One region of the Herbiconiux sp. VKM Ac-2851 genome, then DNA from elsewhere that is predicted to be linked to it. Evidence: predicted binding sites of a transcription regulator. Region 1 holds the regulator's gene; the other holds the start of a gene.

Region 1 (6,179 bases):
CGTGCTGCGCATCATCAACGAGCCCACCGCGGCCGCCCTGGCCTACGGCCTCGACAAGGGCAAGGAGGACGAGCTCATCCTCGTCTTCGACCTCGGTGGCGGAACGTTCGACGTGTCGCTGCTCGAAGTGGGCAAGGACGACGACTTCTCGACCATCCAGGTGCGCTCGACCTCGGGCGACAACCGCCTCGGCGGCGACGACTGGGACCAGCGGGTCGTCGAGTACCTGATCAAGCAGTTCAAGGACACCACGGGCGTCGACGTCTCGAAGGACAAGATCGCCCTGCAGCGCCTCAAGGAGGCCGCGGAGCAGGCCAAGAAGGAGCTCTCCTCCGGCATGTCGGCCAGCATCACGCTGCCCTACCTCTCGCTCACCGAGAACGGCCCCGCCAACCTCGACGCCACCCTCACCCGCGCCAAGTTCGAGGAGCTGACGAGCGACCTGCTCGCCCGCACCGAGAAGCCCTTCCGCGACGTGATCGCCGAGGCCGGCGTGTCGGTCAACGACATCGCCCACGTGGTGCTCGTCGGTGGATCGACCCGTATGCCCGCCGTGGTAGAGCTCGTCAAGAAGCTCACCGGTGGCAAGGACCCCAACAAGGGCGTCAACCCCGATGAGGTCGTCGCCGTCGGCGCCGCCCTGCAGGCCGGTGTGCTGAAGGGTGAGCGCAAGGACGTGCTGCTCATCGATGTCACCCCGCTGTCCCTCGGCATCGAGACCAAGGGCGGCATCATGACGAAGCTCATCGAGCGCAACACGGCCATCCCGACCAAGCGCAGCGAGACCTTCACGACCGCCGACGACAACCAGCCGTCGGTCGCCATCCAGGTCTTCCAGGGCGAGCGCGAGTTCACCCGCGACAACAAGAACCTGGGCACCTTCGAGCTCACCGGCATCGCCCCGGCCCCCCGCGGCATCCCGCAGGTGGAGGTCACCTTCGACATCGACGCGAACGGCATCGTGCACGTCTCGGCGAAGGACAAGGGCACCGGCAAGGAGCAGTCGATGACCATCACGGGCGGCTCGTCGCTGCCCAAGGAGGACATCGAGCGCATGGTGCGCGAGGCCGAGGAGCACGCCGCCGAAGACAAGGCGCGCCGCGAGGCCGCCGAGGTGCGCAACCAGGCCGAGACGCTCGCGTACTCGACCGACAAGCTCATCAAGGACAACGCCGACAAGCTGCCCGACGACGTGAAGAACGACGTGCAGGCCGATGTCGACGCCCTGAAGACCGCGCTCGCGGGTGAGGACGACGGGGCCGTGAAGACGGCGTTCGACAAGCTCACCGAGAGCCAGCAGAAGCTCGGCCAGGCCATCTATGCTTCTGCACAGGCCGACGCCTCGGCGCCTGCCGGCGAGCAGGGGGAGCCGACCGAGTCGACGTCGAACAACGACGACGACGTGGTCGACGCCGAGGTCGTCGAAGACGAAGACGAGCCGAAGGGCAAGTAATCCATGACTGACGACAACCAGAACGGTCGTCAGCCTGCTGACGAGTCGGGGGCCTCCGAGGAGGAGACCCCCGGCTCGGCCTTCCCCCAGGGAGAAGGACCTATCCAGGCTGAAGGACCAGATGTGGAGACCTCGCTCTCCGACGCCGACCTCTCGTTCCTCTCGGGGCAGAGCTCGGCCGACGAGCTGGCCGCCGAGCGGCTGGCCGACCTGCAGCGGGTGACCGCGGAGTACGCCAACTACCGCAAGCGCACCGAGGCGAACCGCGACAGCGATCGCGAGCGCGCCGTCGGCGACGTCGTGAAGGTGCTGCTGCCCGTCCTCGACGACCTCGACCGGGCTGCGAAGCACGGCGACCTCGAGGAGGGCGGTCCGTTCACCGCGATCGCCAGCAAGCTCCGCTCGGCCGTCGAGCGCGTGGGCCTCAAGCCCTTCGCGACCGCGGGCGAGGAGTTCGACCCCCAGATCCACGAGGCGATCTTCCAGCAGCCCACCGACGACGTGACGGCTCCGACCGTCGCCGACGTGGTGGAGTCGGGCTACTACCTCGGGTCAACGCTGCTGCGCGCCGCCAAGGTCGTGGTGGCGGTGCCCAATGGCTAGCCAGGACTGGTTCGACAAGGACTTCTACAAGGTGCTCGGGGTGTCGAAAGACATCTCCGACGCCGAGCTGAAGAAGGCCTATCGCAAGCTGGCCCGGCAGTACCACCCCGACTCGAACCAGGGCGACGCCGCGGCCGAGTCCCGGTTCAAGGAGATCAGCGAGGCCTACTCGGTGCTCTCCGACGCGGAGCAGCGCAAGGAGTACGACCAGATCCGGGCCATGGGCTCGGGCGCTCGCTTCACGGCGGGCGGCGGCGGCCAGGCCGGAGGCTTCGAAGACGTCTTCGGCGGCATGTTCGGTCAGGGCGGTGGCGGTGCCCGCGGGCAGAGCTACAGCTACCAGCAGGCTCCGGGCGGTTTCGACGACATCCTCGGCGGCATGTTCGGGCGGGGCGGCGGGCGCGCCGGCTTCGGCGGCGCCTACGGCCCCACCCGGGGTCGCGATGTCACGGCGCGCACGACCATCGACTTCGTCACCGCGGTCAAGGGCGACACCATCAAGCTGCAGACAGCCGATGGCAAGCCGATCACGGTGAAGATCCCGGCGGGCGTGTCCGACCAGCAGAAGATCAAGCTCCGCGGCAAGGGCGAGCCCTCGCCCGACGGCGGGGAGCCCGGCGACATCGTGCTCACTGTCTCGGTGCGGAAGCACCCGGTCTTCGAGCGCGACGGGCTGAACCTCAGGGTGAACGTGCCGGTCACGTTCGTCGAGGCGACGCTCGGCGCCACCATCGAGGTGCCGACGCTGGGCGGTGCCCCCGTCAAGCTCAAGGTCGCGGCGGGCACCCCCTCGGGGCGCGTGCTGCGGGTGAAGGGCCGCGGGGTCTCGACCTCGAAGGGCACCGGCGACCTGCTCGCGGTGGTGCAGGTGGCGGTGCCGTCGCACCTGTCGCCGGCCCAGCGCGAGGCGCTCGAGGCGTTCCACGCGGTGGAGCCGCCCGAGAACCCGCGCGTCGAGCTGCTCGAGAAGGCGCGGGAGTAGCGAACGGCCCCGGCCGCTCATCAGGAGCGGCCGGGGCTTCTCGCATTTCACTCATTCAGCACGAAACGGAATTCAGAACAGAACGGAGGGCGAGATGGACGGGGTCGACGAGAACTCGCCGCTGTTCGCCATCGCGGTCGCGGCCGAGCTCGCGGGCATGCACCCGCAGACGCTGCGCCAGTACGACCGCCTGGGGCTCGTTCGTCCCACCCGCACGGCGGGCAAGTCCCGCCGCTACTCGATGCGCGACGTCGTGCAGCTGCGCGAGATCGCCCGGCTGTCGTCGGAGGGCGTCTCCCTCGAGGGCATCGCGCGCATCCTGCAGCTCGAGAACCAGGTCGCCCAGCTCGGGGCTCGCGTGCGCGAGCTCGAGGGCGCGCTCGCCGACGAGCTCCTCAACCGCCCCGGCCGACGCGTCTTCGCGGCCGGCGTCGAGGGCGAGGTCATCTCGCTCAAGCACGGCACCCGCACCCAGCGCCGCACCGAGCTCGTCGTATGGACCCCGCGCCCCGACGTCGAGCTCTGACCAGCGCCTTTTCTCACCCTCGCTCGCTGTCGACCAACACACCTTGGGCTCACGTCTTCTGCTGACGATTACTCATTGACGAGTGAGGCGGGTGGCCCGAAGCTGGGGGGATGACGACTCCTTCGCCGCAGCGGACGGGCCGGCGACGGTCTGTCGACCGGGCGCAGGTGGGCGCGGCCGCGCTCGCCGGGCTCATCGACGGGTGCGCACTCGCCGTGCTGGTCGCAGGCTTCAGCTGGTGGAGCATCGGCGGGTGGGACGAGGCCGAGCAGAGCGTCGGCGGCTGGCTCGTGCTGGCGCTCGCCGTCGTGGTGCTGAGCGGGGCGTGGTTCGCCGGCACGGCGCTGCTGCGGCGGGGCGGGCTGCGGCGGGCCCGGTCGGTCGTGTCGTGGTCGCTCGCGCTGTCGACCGTGCTCGTGGCGGTGCTGACGGTGGTCGCCGGGTGGGTCGCGGTGATGATCGGGATGTTCTCGGCCCTCGTGATCTGGTCGGGCGAGTACGTCGACGACATCGCGGTGACGGCGGTGGTGCTGGTCTCCGCGACAGGGGTGCTGCTGTCGACGGCGATCTCCGTGCTGTTCGCGGTGGCGTTCGCCGACATTGAGCCGACGGAGGGTTCGGGGGTGGAGGGGCGCACCCCGTAACGTTGAGGCGTGCCAGAGTTCTCGTTCGACGCCCTCCGCCGACATCCCGACGTCGAGGCCGACAACCTGTTCGCCGCCGACGCGAGCGACCGGTTGATCCTCGACGAGGCGCTCGGCGCGCTCGAGGTCGAGGCGAAGGCCGCGAAGGCTGCGGCAACGACGACGACGAAGGCCGCCGCGACGGGCGCGAAGACCGCTGACGGGAAGACCGCTGACGGGAAGACCGCTGACGGGAAGACCGCTGACGTGGGCCGGGTCGTCGTGATCGGCGACTCCTACGGCGCCCTGACGCTGGGGGCGGCGGCGGTGCTCGACCTGCGCAGCGTCCGCGTGCACCAGGACTCGCGGGCCGGGGAGCTCGCCCTCGCCGAGAACGCGCGCCGCGCATCCGATCGCGATCTCGGTGACCGCTTCGAGAACCTGCCCCTCGGCCCCGAGCTACTCGCGGGCGCCCGGGTGGTGCTGATGCAGCTGCCCCGCTCGCTCGCCGAGCTCGACGAGCTGGCGCACGCGATCGCGGCCTGGGCCGACCCCGAGGTCGTCGTCTACGCCGGCGGCCGCCTCAAGCACATGACCCCCGCGATGAACGAGGTGCTCGAGCGCTCGTTCGGGCGCGTCACCGCGACTCTCGCCCGCCAGAAGTCGCGGGTGCTCGTGGCGTCGGAGCCGCATCCGCACGCCGAGCCCGTGGCGATGCGCCGCGAGTTCCACGCCGAGCCCGCCCCCGGCCTCTGGGTCTGCGCCACCGGCGGCGCCTTCGCCGGCACGAAGATCGACATCGGCACCCGCTTCCTGCTCGAGCACCTCGGCGAGATGCGGGCGGATGCGCGCACCGCCGTCGATCTCGGCTGCGGCACCGGGGTGCTGAGCGCCTATCTCGCGCGCGCCCGCCCCGAGCTCACCGTGTTCGCGACCGACCAGTCGGCGGCGGCCGTCGAGTCGGCCCGCGCGACCATGGCGGCCAACGACGTCGAGAACGTGGAGGTCGTGCGCGACGACGCCCTCAGCACCTTGGACGACGGCAGTGCGGAGCTCGTGCTGCTGAACCCGCCGTTCCACCAGGGCTCGACCGTGCACGCGGGCATCGCGCTGAAGCTGTTCCAGGCGGCGGGCCGCGTGCTCGCCCCGGGCGGCGAGCTGTGGACGGTCTTCAACTCCCACCTCTCCTACCGCGCCGCCCTGCAGCGCGCCGTCGGCGAGACACGTCAGGTGGCGCGCAACGCCAAGTTCACGGTGATGGTGTCGACGAAGCGCTGACGGGGGCGTCGGCGGGCCGGGCGCGGCCGGTGGCCGAGGCGCGGGCCGGGACGGTCGCGAGCATCGGCACCTCGGGGGGCGTGCCGGCGGGCATCCGTCGCCGTGCCCGGCGCAGGGCCAGCTCGAAGATCACCAGCAGCACGGCCGAGCCGATCACCCCGACCCAGCCGTAGAGGGTCGGGATGCCCGGATCGGCCCGGATGCGGTCGATCATGTCGAGCTGCTCGCCGTAGATGCCGACCATCGCGAAGAACGCCGTGGCGTAGACGAGCACGCGCAGCTGCCACGGCCGGCGGATGCCCGCGACCCCCAGCAGGCTGAGCACCCAGAGGGCGTACCAGGGGTGCAGGAGCGGTGCGCAGAGGGCGATCGCGGCGAAGCTGCCGACGAGCAGCCAGAGCGGGTCGCTGCGCCGCTTCACGGTGACGAGGAACGCCACGATCGCGCATCCGGCCGCCAGGAACGCCCAGACCACCACGCGCTGCGCGAGCGCCCCGTCGAGGCCGGCGCCGTTCGCCAGGTCGCGGGCGGCGAGCGAGAGGATGCGCGACGGCGAGTAGAACGAGCCGAGTTCGAGCGGGGTGCCGAGGCCGATCGCCCAGCCGAGGCCCGATCCGATGCCGACGCCGAACGCGACGACCCCGCCGACGGCGACGGCGGAGACGGCGGCCCAGCAGGCGATCAGGCGGGGCCAGCCGAAGTCGGCCCGGCGGC
Region 2 (6,179 bases), on a different contig from region 1:
TCCGGCGTCGTTTCCGAACGACACGTCGTAGCGTCCCGGAGTGTCCACCAGGATCTCGTACCGGCCGGCCGCGTCCGTCACGGTGGTCACGTCGCTCGAGTCGCCGTCGGGGTCCAGCGTCACCGTGACGCCCTCCGCCGGGACGATCGCCCCCGTCGCGTCGGTCGTGGTCACGGTGCCGTCGATGGCGGGACGGTTGGTGAGCTCGACGTCGTAGCCGGTCAGCGCCTGACCGGTTGCGATGTCCACGGGGGTCGCACCCTCCCGCGTGGGAGAGTCCTTCCACCACTCGGGAAGCCAGCGCTCCCGTTCCGCGGTGAGCGCGAAGTCGTAGCGGCCGGGAGGCAGGTCGGACACGGTGTAGCGACCGGTCGTGGCGTCGATGCGCGCATGCAGATCATGCTGGATCGGATAGCCCGCGAACGCCGGATCGATGAAGGTGGGCAGGATGCGGTCGGGAATGCCGTGCGCGCTCGAGATGGTTCCTGAGACGGTCGCCTCGGGAAGCAGCTGAGGCTCGATCGAGAGCGATTCACCCGCCACGGCGGTGATGAGGAGGGGGCGGCCACCCGTGGTCGTGTCGTCGCCTCGATAGTCGCGATAGTCGACGACGACCGCGTACTCGCCAGGAGCGAGTTCGGCGGTGAAGGGCGCATCGTTCTGGCGGACCGTCCAACTGAACCATCCGCCGGTTCCACCGGTCTTCGGCACGAATCGGACACCAACGAGGGCCCCCGTGCTCCAGGTGGCCTCCGGTGCGACGTCGACGGACACCGTCACGGAGGCAGTGGTCGGCGCGCGCTCCAGAAGAACCTGGGCCGCGGCGGGCGACGAGGCAGCCAGCAGGCCGAGGCCGACCGCGATCGAGGCGGCAGCCGCAGCGGCGCGGCGCGTGTTGATGCTCATGGTGACAGAAGACCCCCTGCCGGAATCATGGCATGGACGAGCAGGTACGGATGCGAACGGGCGCCGTCAATGGTGGTCCCCGGATTGGGTGTGAGCACCGCGGGTGAACATACTGGGGAGATGGTCTCCGGGGGCATCGACATCGTCGGGACGGCGTTCCAGCCCATCGTCGAGATCTCGTCGGGCCGGGTCGTCGCCCACGAGGCGCTGTCGCGGTTCGCCGACGGCGACGGAGTCGTGACGCCCGACGTGGCCTTCTCCGACGCCTACGCGAGCGGCCGGATCGAGAGCGTCGACGCCGACTGCCTCGAGCGCGCCGTCGACGCCGCGGGGGCGTTCGGCGGCCGGGACGCGCACGAGCTGTTCCTCAACGTGGAGCCGCCGACGCTCTGGCGCCGCGAGCTGCCGGCTGCCCTGCGGCGCGGCCTGCCGGTGACCATCGAGATCACCGAGCGCGCGCTCGGGCAGGACACCGGGCGGCTGCTCGGCGCCATCCGTCGACTGAGGGAGCTCGGGCACGCCATCGCCGTCGACGACCTCGGCGCCGAACCCGCGACCCTCGCCCTGCTGCCGCTGATCGCGCCCGACGTGATCAAGCTCGACATGGGGCTGATCCGGCAGCGGCCCGACCGGCACGCGGCCCGCATCATGACCGCCATCGCCGACTACGCCGGCCGGAGCGAGGCCTTGGTGCTCGCCGAGGGCATCGAGAACGAGCGGCACGAGGTGATGGCGCGTGCGCTCGGCGCCACCCTCGGTCAGGGCTGGCACTACGGCCGCCCCGCCCCGGCCTCGGCCGCCGCCCCCGTCGCGACGAGCCGCGAGGAGCGGGACGAGTGGCGGGCGCAGGTGTCGCGCTCGGCGGCGGCCGCTGCCGCCGTCGACACCTCGGCTACCCCCTTCGAGCTGGTCGCCACCGCCATCGAGCCGCGTCGCGCCGAGCGGGGACTGCTGCTGCAGGTCAGCCGCTTCCTCGAGGAGCGGGCCTCGGCGGGCGGTGACACCGCGGTGCTGCTCGCGACCTTCCAGCGCGAGGCCAACGTCACGCCGGGGACGCGGGCGCGCTACGAGTGGCTCGTCGACCGCGGCTGCCTCCTCACCGTGTTCACGGTGGGCGAGTCGGCCGGGCTCCCCGCGCCGGCGCAGAACAGGGTGATCGCCGACGACGACCGGCTCGCCGCGGAGTGGGACGTGATCGTGCTCACCGCCGACCACGCCGCCGCGCTGACCGCGCGCGAGGTCGACCCGTCCGAGCGTCCGGGCAGCGAGTACGACTTCGTGCTGACGACCGACCGGGAACTCGTCACCCGTGCCGCGCGGGCGCTGCTGACGAGCGGGCGCGGCTGAGGGCTGCAGCTACTTCAGCGCCGAGCGCCGGGTGCTGACGAGGGTGACGACGCCCCAGGCGAAGATCGCGCCGCCGACCCAGGTGAAGGTGTGGATGAAGGCCGGCCCGCCGTTGAGGTCCCAGGCGATGCCGCCGGCGAGGAACACGATGCCGAGCACGATCAGCGTCACGGCGATGCTCCGCTTCGTCGCCACGGGCATGGTCTGCAGGCCGTCGGTGTTGGTCATGGTGGTCCCCCTTCACGGAACCGCCCCCTCGGCGGTCTCCTCGCCGCCATTAAAGCGGATCCGAGCCCGTCACGAAGCCGATGGCCACCCTCGGGAATAAGCGGGGCCCTCCAGCGTTGAACTTGAGCGTAAGGCACTCAAGTTTCAAACCAGGAGGTTTCGTGCCCGAGAACTTCACCCCCAATGAGGGCGCCGGATCGTTCGACGAATTCCTCGCCCGTTACCTCGAGGGCGAGCGCGCCGCGCGCGCCGGTCGCTCCATCGACCTCAGCAAGCTGATCAGCCGCCGCACGCAGGAGCTGCTGTCCGAAGCCGGCAGCTACGCCGTCGAGCACGGCCACCGCGAGCTCGACGCGCTGCACATCCTGCGCACGATCGCGCCGCAGCAGCCCGCGGCCGAAGCCATCCGCAACGTCGGAGCCGACCCCGCGGCGATCGCCCGCGCCGCCGAGCTCCGCCTTCCCGCCGCGAGCACCGATCGCGTGACCGCGCCCGCGCTCACCCAGTCGGCCCAGCGCGCGCTGTTCCACGCCTACCAGGTGGCCCGCGCGTCCGGCTCGACCTACATCGACCCCGAGCACCTCTTCTTCGCGCTCGTGATCAACCAGGACTCCCCCGCCGGTCAGGTGCTGGCCCAGGCGGGTGTCACCCCCGACGCCCTCCAGGAGGGCATGCGTCAGAACCTCGGTGCCACGGGTGCCGCGGCGACGGATGCTCGCGGTGAGGCTGGGGCGGACGGCGAGAGCCGCGCATCCGAGACCCCGACCCTGGACAAGTTCGGCACCGACCTGACCGAGCTCGCCCGCGAGGGTTCGCTCGACCCCGTGATCGGACGGCTCGACGAGATCGAGCAGACCATCGAGATCCTCTCGCGCCGCACCAAGAACAACCCGGTTCTCGTGGGTGAGGCCGGCGTCGGCAAGACCGCGATCGTCGACGGCATCGCCCAGGCGATCGTCGACGGCGGCGTGCCCGAGCAGCTGCGCGACAAGCGCGTGGTCTCGCTCGACCTGCCCGCGATGCTCGCCGGAACCAAGTTCCGTGGCGACTTCGAGGAGCGCCTGACCTCCCTGATGGACGAGATCTCGGCCCACAAGGACGAGCTGATCGTCTTCATCGACGAGCTGCACACCGTGGTCGGCGCGGGTGGCTCCGGTGAGGGCGGGATGGACGCCGGGAACATCCTGAAGCCGCGTCTGGCCCGGGGCGACCTGCACCTGCTGGGCGCCACCACGCTCAAGGAGTACCGCGCGATCGAGAAGGACCCGGCGCTGGAGCGCCGCTTCTCGCCCGTGACGGTCGGCGAGCCCTCCCAGGCCGATGCCGTGCAGATCCTGCACGGACTGCGGCCCGCGTACGAGGAGCACCACGGTGTCTCGTACACCGACGCGGCCCTCTCGGCCGCGGTGGAGCTCTCGGCCCGCTACGTCAGCGACCGCTTCCTGCCCGACAAGGCGATCGACCTGATCGACCAGGCCGGCGCGCGGCTCAGGCTGTCGCTCGGCAAGGTGGCGTCGGTGGTCGACACCGGTGCGCTGATGGCCGACCTGGCCGCGCTCGAGGCCGCCAAGAACTCGGCGGTGTCGCTCGAGCACTACGAGGAGGCGTCGCGGATCCGCGATGAGATCGAGGACGTCCAGCACCAGCTGGCCGAGGCCTCGTCGGTGAACCGGCGGGTGGCGGCCGAGCAGGCCTCCTTCGCCGCTGCGCGCGGCGTCGAGTCGGATGCGGTGGTCGACGAGGCGGAGATCGCCGCGGTGATCTCGCGCGCGACGGGCATCCCGATCTCGCGTCTCGGTGACGTCGACCGGGCCCGGCTGGCCGCCCTCGAGGGCGAGCTGCACGAGCACGTGATCGGACAGGACGACGCCGTGACCGTGGTCGCCAAGGCCGTGCGCCGCAACCGCACGGGCATGGGCGACGCGAACCGGCCGATCGGCTCGTTCCTCTTCCTCGGCCCGACCGGCGTCGGCAAGACCGAGCTGGCGAAGACGCTCGCGTCGTCGCTGTTCGGCTCGCCCGATGCGATGCTGCGCTTCGACATGTCGGAGTTCGGCGAGCGGCACACCGTGTCGCGCCTCGTCGGTGCCCCTCCCGGATACGTGGGCTACGACGAGGCCGGTCAGCTAACCGAGCGCGTGCGCCGGAACCCGTACTCGGTGGTGCTGTTCGACGAGATCGAGAAGGCCCACCCCGACGTGTTCAACCTGCTGCTGCAGGTACTGGACGACGGGCGGCTGACCGACGGTCAGGGGCGCACCGTGGACTTCCGGAACACCGTGGTGATCATGACCTCGAACCTGGGGTCGGAGTTCCTGGCCTCGCGGTCGGGGGCCATGGGGTTCGTGGCGGCATCCCCGGACGGGGCCGCCGGGAACGGCTTCGGCTCGGACAAGGCGCTGCGCGACCGCGTGATGGGCAAGCTGCGTGAGGCGATGCGGCCGGAGTTCCTCAACCGGATCGACGAGATCGTGCTGTTCCGCAAGCTCGAGAAGGCTCAGCTGGAGCAGATCGTGTCGCTGCTGCTGGAGTCCACCCGGGCTCGGCTGGCGAACCTCTCGATCGCGCTGACGGTGACGCCGGCGGCGGTCGCGTGGCTCGCGACCAACGGGTACGAGCCCGAGTACGGCGCCCGGCCGCTGCGTCGGCTGATCCAGCGGAAGGTCGACGACGCGATCGCGGAGCTGCTCGTGGACGGGTCGCTGAACGACGGCGGTTCGGTGACCGTGGATGCGGTGGACGGGGCGCTCGCGGTTCGGCCTTCCGCGCCTGCTGCGGCTGCGTCGTCCTCCTCGGACGCGGGGTTCGCGTTCGCGGCGTAAGGGCAGTCTGATCTGACCGGCGATGGGCCGGGGACTTCGGTTCCCGGCCCATCGTCGTTCCCGGTTCTCCACAGGGGCTGACGGGTTCACGAGGATATGTCACACTGTTCTGAGTAAAACTCACACTCAGGAGGGTGATCATGACGATCTCGACAACGAACCGGGCCGGCAGGCGGCGGGCGCGTCGCGCCGCTTCGGCGCTGGGCATTCTGGCCGTGGCGGCGGGCGCCGTGCTCGTGCCGACCGCGGCGCACGCCGACGACGTGCCGCCGACGGCGACGGCCGACAGCTACACCGTGGGCTCGGGCGTGACGTTCCGCGTCGCGGCCGCGCAGGGCCTGCTCGCCAACGACCTCAACCTCGGGGCCGGCGTCTTCGCCGCCCCGGCCACCGACCCCGCACACGGCACGCTCGACGTCGAGCTCGACGGGAGCTTCAGCTACCTGCCGGCCGCCGGCTACCTCGGGGTCGACAGCTTCACGTACTGCATCAAGATCGCCGACACGCTGCCGTGCCTGTCGGCCGAGGTGACGGTGACGCTCACCGTCGACGCGACGATGGAGCGCATCGGGGGCGCCGACCGCTTCGCCGTGTCGGCCGCCGTCTCGCAGAAGACCTTCGAGCCCGAGGTGGGCACGGCCTACATCGCCTCGGGTGAGACCTTCCCCGACGCACTGTCGGCGTCGGCCGCGGCGGGCGCCGACGGCGGCCCCGTGCTGCTGGTGCGGAAGAACGCGATCTCGACCGAGGTCGACGCCGAGCTGCGCCGGCTGAAGCCCCAGCGCATCGTCGTCGTGGGCGGTGAGCAGGCCATCACCAAGACGGTCGAGACGGCGCTCGGCACCTACAGCGATGTCGTCGAGCGCATCGGCGGAG

Evidence for each region. The regulator HspR, encoded in region 1, represses chaperone genes until heat shock. The targets are predictions, from matches to a motif close to AAGTTGAGTCNNNNNGACTCAACTT.
Region 2: the regulator HspR is predicted to act here: its motif matches at 2,601-2,625, upstream of HQQ85_RS00405 (ATP-dependent Clp protease ATP-binding subunit).

What each region holds. Positions count from the first base shown of each region.
Region 1 is NZ_JABMLJ010000002.1:464,405-470,583, forward strand. It holds gene dnaK (molecular chaperone DnaK) at 1-1,453, shown strand, start outside; gene HQQ85_RS08895 (nucleotide exchange factor GrpE) at 1,457-2,056, shown strand; gene HQQ85_RS08900 (DnaJ C-terminal domain-containing protein) at 2,049-3,038, shown strand; gene HQQ85_RS08905 (heat shock protein transcriptional repressor HspR) at 3,133-3,564, shown strand; gene HQQ85_RS08910 (hypothetical protein) at 3,675-4,208, shown strand; gene HQQ85_RS08915 (class I SAM-dependent methyltransferase) at 4,218-5,465, shown strand; gene mptB (polyprenol phosphomannose-dependent alpha 1,6 mannosyltransferase MptB) at 5,437-6,179, opposite strand, start outside.
Region 2 is NZ_JABMLJ010000001.1:78,853-85,031, reverse strand. It holds gene HQQ85_RS00420 (cell wall-binding repeat-containing protein) at 1-906, opposite strand, end outside; gene HQQ85_RS00415 (EAL domain-containing protein) at 1,027-2,253, shown strand; gene HQQ85_RS00410 (hypothetical protein) at 2,263-2,481, opposite strand; gene HQQ85_RS00405 (ATP-dependent Clp protease ATP-binding subunit) at 2,643-5,303, shown strand; gene HQQ85_RS00400 (cell wall-binding repeat-containing protein) at 5,444-6,179, shown strand, end outside.